DNA from 2 places in the Symbiobacterium terraclitae genome. Region 2 is predicted to be linked to the other one. Evidence: riboswitches for the same ligand, from Rfam matches in the RefSeq annotation. Region 2 holds a riboswitch; the other holds the start of a gene.
What was found. A riboswitch is a leader RNA that binds a small molecule or an ion and turns the genes downstream of it on or off. The one in region 2 is predicted to bind thiamine pyrophosphate.

Region 1 (3,393 bases), on a different contig from region 2:
GCACATCGGTCAGGGATCGGATCCGTGGAAGCCCCTCCAGGTCCACTCCGGCCGATGCGCGGTGGACCGTTCCCAGGACGCGCCCCGCCGCCGCCACCTCCCGGGGAGTGGATGGCGTGAACGGGCGTCCGCTGAGCCAGTCGAATGCACGCCAGAAGAGGTGATCGGAAACAGAACCCTCCCCGCGAATGGTCAAATGGGGAAATCCGCGCGCCGACAGAAACCGGCACGCGATTCCTTCCCGCCGGAAGCGCCTGCCGTCTGATACCACCTTGACAAAATAGGGCTGTTCACCCGCCTGGGTGTACACCGCAAAGTGGTGGTTGGGCGAGCCCGCCTGCTGCGGCAACGGCTCCGCCCGTTGCGCGCCCAGACGCTCCCGCCATGCCGCGAGCAGCCGGTCATGGCCTTCTGCCCTGGAGCCCGGGTTCATGGCTGCAGGATGCGACCGCGGACCGCAGTCCACGTGTGCCGGTTGGATTCCCAGTGCAGCGCCGTCTCCACGGCGGAGACCGGAACCCAGCGCCACCCGTGGTGTTCCGTCAGGGTGATCCCGTCGGTCGCCTCTGGAACCTCCACCCAGAACAGATCCTTTCGGATGACCTGATGGGGGAGGTCGAACTCCCAGTGGCCAGGAACCGGGCGGAGATCCTCCGTCCGTATCGTCAGGCCGGTCTCTTCACTGATCTCTCGGACGCAAGCCTCGCGCGGGGTCTCCCCTTCGTAGATGCCTCCCGTAATGGGCTGCCAGAAACCCCCCGGAGCGTCCGGGCTCGCCGGCTTGTGAAGGAGGAGTACGGCATCCTCCGCATCCTCCACGCGGCGGATCACCCAGCACTCGATGCTGTTCTGGACGGGCTTACCCACCAACTGACATACACCTCCCGACAATATATACCACCTTCTTCAGACATATTGCAATCTACCTATTATACGAGACGCTGCACCACGCACTGCCAGCAGGCGCAGTAAACCCGCTGACGGTGGGCGCAGGCCCCGGAGACGGCTTCCAGGGCGAACCAGCGGGCGTCAACTTGACATTCGCTTACCGGCGGTGGTACCCTGTACCGCGAAGTTCATACTGGGTTCGATCCACTAGGGGAGCCATGTGGCTGAGAACAGGTCCGCCGGGGCCTGGACCCTTAGCACCTGAACTGGGTAATACCAGCGGAGGGAAGTGGATGGCCGGCCGTCCTGAGTACATGGGTCGCCTCCACATTCTTCGTGGAGGCGACCTTTTCTGCTCAGAACAGGACTTGCAACGGAAAGGTGTGAGATCGCATGACCCAGCCCCGGGCCTTGACGATCGCCGGCTCCGACTCGGGCGGCGGCGCCGGCATCCAGGCCGACCTGAAGACCTTCACCGTCCTCCGGACCTACGGGACCTCCGTGATCACCTGCGTCACCGCGCAGAACACCCTGGGGGTGACCGGGGTCTACCCCCTCACCCCCGACCAGGTCGCGGCCCAGCTGGACGCCGTGCTTTCCGACATCGGCACAGACAGCGCCAAGACCGGCATGCTCTACGACGCGCCCATCATCGCCGTGGTCGCCGACCGGGTGCGGCGGTACGGCATCCGCAACCTGGTGGTCGACCCGGTGATGATTGCCAAGGGCGGACACCCCCTGCTGCTGCCCGAGGCACAGGCCGCGGTGCGGGAGCTGCTGCTGCCCCTGGCGCTGGTGGTGACGCCCAACCTGCCTGAGGCCGAGGCCCTGACGGGCATGACCATCCGCACCCGCGCGGACATGGCGGCCGCCGGGCGCCGACTCCTGCAGATGGGGGCTAGGGCGGCCGTGGTCAAGGGCGGCCACCTGGAGGAAGGGCCGGCCGCCGACCTGCTGGTCGCCGCCGACGGCAGCCAGCAGTGGCTGGAGGCGGAGCGGGCGGAGAGTCGGCACACCCACGGGACGGGATGCACCTTCAGTGCCGCCATCGCAGCCGGGCTCGCAAGGGGGCTGCAGTTGCCCGAGGCCGTCTCCCTGGCCAAGGCGTTCATCTCCCTGGCGATTCGGAAGGCGCCGGGAATCGGCGCCGGGCACGGCCCCACCAACCACCTGGCCTGGCTGGAGGAAGGGTGCGGGCTGCCGGGAGAGGGGGACGAGCGGCGATGACGGGACTGCCTGAAAGGGTCCGGGACCGGCGCCCCCTGGTCCACGCCATGACCAACTACGTGACGATGGACTGGGTGGCCCGGGGGCTCCTGGCCGCCGGCGCCCGGCCGGTGATGGCCCGGGACGGAGCGGAGGCTCCCCAGGTCGTCGCCGTGGCCGACGCCCTGGTGCTCAACCTGGGCAACTGGAGCCCCGCGCTGCAGCAGGCGATGCTGGAAGCAGGTGAGGTGGCCTCCCGGCACGGGATCCCGGTGGTCCTGGATCCTGTGGGTGCAGGCGGAACGGCGATCCGGACGCGCGCCGCCCTCGAGCTGCTGGAGCGGGTGAAGGTGACCGCCGTCCGCGGCAACGCCGGGGAGATCATGGCGCTGGCGGGCGACCAGGGGCTGGTGCGCGGTGTCGACGCGGCGCAGGAGGCGCTCGGCCTGCGGGTGGAGCGGGCGGCCCGCGCCGTGGCACGGCGCTCCGGCTGCGTCGTGGCCGTCACAGGGCCTGCGGACCTGGTGACCGACGGCCGGCGCACCCTGGCGGTCCGGGCGGGCCACCCGCTGATGGCGCAGATCCCCGGGAGCGGGTGCCTGGCGACCGCGCTCGTGGCGGCAGCGCTGGCTGCACAGGGCGATGGCGCCCCGTCCGTTGCCGTGGTGGCGGAGGCGCTCCTGTGGGCCGGCTGGGCGGGCGAGGAGGCGGCGAGAAAGGCGTCAGGACCCGGCAGCTTCGCCGTCGCCTACCTCGATCAGCTGGGTCAGGCAGGCCCGCTGCCGGCGGGACGGATCGCCCCGCCCCTTTCGGATCTGCTCAGCCTGTACGTGCTGGTCAGCGGCGCTACCCCCCTGAGCGTGGTGGAGGCGGTCCTGCAGGCGGGGTGCCGGATGATCCAGTTCAGGGAGAAGCACCTCCCTCTTCCGGTCCAGGTGGAGGCGGCCGCCCGCGTGCGGGAGGCCTGCTGGCGGCACGGGGCGCTGCTCCTGATCAACGATCGGGTCGACCTTGCGCAGGCGGTCGGGGCCGACGGCGTCCACCTCGGGCAGGACGACCTGCCCGTCGCGGTCGCCCGGCGGATCCTGGGGCCGGGCGCGATCGTCGGGGCGACCTGCGAGACCGCCGGGGAGGCGCGGATCGCCCAGGCGGCCGGGGCGGACTACATCGGCACCGGCCCGGTCTACGCGACCCCGTCCAAGGCGGACGCCGGCAAGCCCTACGGCCCGGACGTCGTCCGGCGGGTGAGCGAGGCGATCCGCCTGCCGGTGGTCGGCATCGGCGGAATCGGCATCGGTG
Region 2 (3,393 bases):
GGGGCCGTCAGGTGAGCGCCCGCGGCCGCCCGCATCCGTCCGGCCAGCTCCTCTGCCCGGCGCTCCACCTCGGCCAGGCCGTGCTCGAGGGTCGCCTCCAGGACGGCCAGGTCGACCTGGGCCAGCACGGCCAGGCGGCCGCGCCCGGCCTGCCGGAGGGCGCCCCGGGCGGCCCGCACCGGCGCGTCCTCACGGGCGAGGTCGAGGTCCGACCGCAGGCAGACCAGCACGTCCGCCCCGCCCGCCGCCGCGGCCAGGCCCCGGGGAACCAGCTGGAGGCCGGCCCGCGGCTCCGGGAGGGCGAACCGTGCCACGCGCCCCGCGCCCGCCTCCCCGGCGGCCGCGGCCAAAGCCTCGGCCGCCTCGGCCAGCGGGGCATCCGCCATGATTAGCACCCGCTCGCCGGGCCGCAGGCCGAGGCTCTCGCAGAGCACGGTCTCCGTCCACGAAGCCATTTCAGTCGCCGTCCTCCGGTTTGAACTTCACGTCGGGCAGGTGAACGGTCAGCCCGTAGCGGAGCCGGTCGATCACCTCCGGGGTCACCTGTCCGGACAGGCGCTCCGCAACCGGCTCGACCGTGATATACAGGTCGCTGGTGCCCAGCATGAAGTTCAGCACGGCGTCGCCCGGGCCCTCGGGGATCGCCAGCCCGGCGCCGTGGCCGCTGGGCCAGCCGAACAGCAGCACGTACATACGCTCACCGGGATGGTAACCCCACCGGTACGAGTACTCCTTTGGCTGCGAGGCCAGCACCTGCTTGATCATCAGCTCCAGCGGGGGCACCCTGAAGAAGACCATCTTGCGCCCATCCGGTCCGATGGCGGTCCCCGCCTCGGTGGGCAGGTAGACGACTGGCTCCTGGTGTTCCAATGATCATCCTTCTTTCTCTCCATCTCCGCTGCTCCGGCCCCCTTGGGGCACTGCCCGCCCGGGCGCTCGGCGCGGGATGGGACTAGTCTTCCTCACGGCCTGAGGAACGTCTCCGGCTCGCCGGAGTAGCCCGCCAGGTAGCCGATCAGCCACGCGCCGGCCCAGACGGCGGCGATGGCCGCGGCCACCACCAGGGCCGGGTTAAACCTTGCCCGCATCCTGTGCGACCTCCCCTCTTCGTTATGACGAAGGTGTGCGGATCGCGGGAGCGGGTGCAGGCGCGCTCCGACCCGGCCGGGAACGCGGGGTGCCTGCCTGCACCCACGCGCCCCGGCCGGGTCGGTTTCCACTGTTGCGCACGGGACGAACTAGTGTACCGAGCGCGCCCGGGTCGGCAGCGCCCGCTCCAGCGCGGGCAGCAGCGCCATCAGCAGCACGCCGCTCAGCACGGCCTCGGGCAGCAGGTAGGTACCGTTGTAGATGGCCGAGTAGATCCAGGGGCTCTGCCCGGCTGGCGCGTACTCGCCGAAGAAGACCACGCCGGAGACGAGGTGCGCCACGAACCGGCCGGCGATCGCCAGCGCGCCCAGCCAGGCCTGCGCGAGCACGCCGCTTCCCCGGGCGAGGCCCGCGAGGCCCAGCGCGCCAAAGGCGACGGGGTAGTCCAACAGGACCTGAACGGGGTGGTAGAACTCGGGCTTGATGATGAACTGCAGGATACCGGCAACGGCCCCGGCGGTGACGCCCCACCCTGCGCCGTAGCGCAGCGCGATCAGGATGATCGGAACCATGGAGCCGAGGGTGATGGAACCGCCCTGTGGCATCTCCCAGACCTTCACGAACGACAGGGCGACGGCCGCCCCGATCATGACGGCGGTTTCGACCAGGCGGAGCAGACGATGACGGGCATCAGACAATCCGGACACCTCCATGCGACCAAGCATACTCGCATTCTCGTGGCACGAAAAAACCGCAGCCCAGCGAGCTGCGGAACGGAGGTCCGCGAGGCTCGCTTCCCTACGCCGGTATTACCCGGATCAGGTGACAGGGTCCCGGGGTTCACCCCGGTTCTCAGCCGTTTCCACGGCTCCCCTAGCGGCTCTCTGCCAGTATGATGCTGCCTTCAGTATACCCCTTGCGTTCCGGCCGGGCAATCCCCCTGGCATACTTCGGGCCGGGCCGTGGCACGTTAGGGAGGTGAAGGGAAGAGCGACACAGGGAGGCTGTAACAGGATGGCAACGCGTGCGCTGGCAGCGGCCATTGTCGCCGTGCTTCTGGTCATCACGTTCCCCTGGAATGCGCAGGCCCAGGCACGGGCCACCCTGCGCTGGGGGAGCCGTGGAAACGATGTCTGCGTGGCCCAGCGCCGGCTCAAGGCGTGGGGGTACTACACGGGCGCCGTGGACTGCATCTACGGCCGCCAGACCTACGCCGCCGTGACACTCTTCCAGAAGCGCAACGGGCTCACCGTCGACGGGGTGGTCGGGCCCGAAACCTGGGCGGCGCTCGGCTACTGGGGCGGCGCGCCCGGCGGGGCAGCCACGGCGCAGACGACCGCAGCCGCGGGCAGCCGGGAGGGAGAGCGCGACCTGCTCGCGCGGGTGGTCTCGGCCGAGGCCCGGGGCGAGCCCTACGAGGGACAGGTCGCGGTGGCCGCGGTCATCCTGAACCGGGTGCGCGACTCCCGCTTTCCCAACACCCTGGCCGGCGTGGTCTACCAGGCCCACGCCTTCGAGTCGGTCACCAACGGCACGATCTACGCACCGGCCACGTCCAGCGCGATCCGCGCCGCCCAGGATGCGCTGAACGGCTGGGACCCCTCGGGCGGCGCCCTGTTCTTCTGGAACCCGCAAAAGGCGAGCAGCGGCTGGATATGGACGCGGCCCATCATCAAGCGGATCGGTAACCACGTCTTCGCCAAGTAGGAGGATGAGCCCATGCGTCGCGTCTTGACCTGGCTTTCTGTCAGCCTGCTGGGCGCCATCGCCATCGCGGTATGGGCGGCCTGGACCTTCCAGCTGAACGAGCACAACCAGCTGCTGGCCAACGCCCTGGAGGCGGAGCGGCAGCGCAACTTCGTCGACATGGCCCATCACGTGGAGCAGATCCAGGCGATGCTGGGCAAGGGGCTCGCCACGGGCAGCGAGCGGCAGAACATGCGTTACATGGCCGACGTCAACCGGCACGCCGCCGCGGCCGTCGCCGCCTTCGCGTCCCTCCCCCTCCCGCCCGAGGTCTCCACCGCCACGGGCAAGTTCCTCCAGCAGGTGGGCGATTTCTCCCTCTCTCTCCTGCGGGACGAGGCCGCGGGCCGCCCCATGACCGAGGCAGAACGTGCCGAACTCGCGCGGCTGCGCCGGGAGTCGGCCGCACTGAGCCAGCAGCTGAACGAGATGCTGACCCAGTATAACCGGGGCGGCTTCCGCTGGCACCGGCCGGTCCGGCTGAGCTGGTCCACGCTGTTCCGCCGCGTCGAACCGCCGGTTGCGACGGCCGGCGCCCAGAGCCCGGCCATGGCCGCG

Region 1: another riboswitch for thiamine pyrophosphate. It lies ahead of thiD (bifunctional hydroxymethylpyrimidine kinase/phosphomethylpyrimidine kinase); the one in region 2 lies ahead of thiT (energy-coupled thiamine transporter ThiT).

The regions. Positions count from the first base shown of each region.
Region 1 is NZ_JAGGLG010000009.1:31,873-35,265, forward strand. Features, by position in the region: gene J2Z79_RS06935 (phosphotransferase) at 1-433, opposite strand, end outside; gene J2Z79_RS06940 (NUDIX hydrolase) at 430-867, opposite strand; TPP riboswitch at 1,088-1,193, shown strand; gene thiD (bifunctional hydroxymethylpyrimidine kinase/phosphomethylpyrimidine kinase) at 1,282-2,115, shown strand; gene thiM (hydroxyethylthiazole kinase) at 2,112-3,393, shown strand, end outside.
Region 2 is NZ_JAGGLG010000002.1:123,142-126,534, reverse strand. Features, by position in the region: gene J2Z79_RS02075 (aminopeptidase) at 1-455, opposite strand, end outside; gene J2Z79_RS02070 (hypothetical protein) at 457-870, opposite strand; gene J2Z79_RS18750 (hypothetical protein) at 963-1,088, opposite strand; gene thiT (energy-coupled thiamine transporter ThiT) at 1,239-1,796, opposite strand; TPP riboswitch at 1,868-1,974, opposite strand; gene sleB (spore cortex-lytic enzyme) at 2,104-2,796, shown strand; gene ypeB (germination protein YpeB) at 2,809-3,393, shown strand, end outside.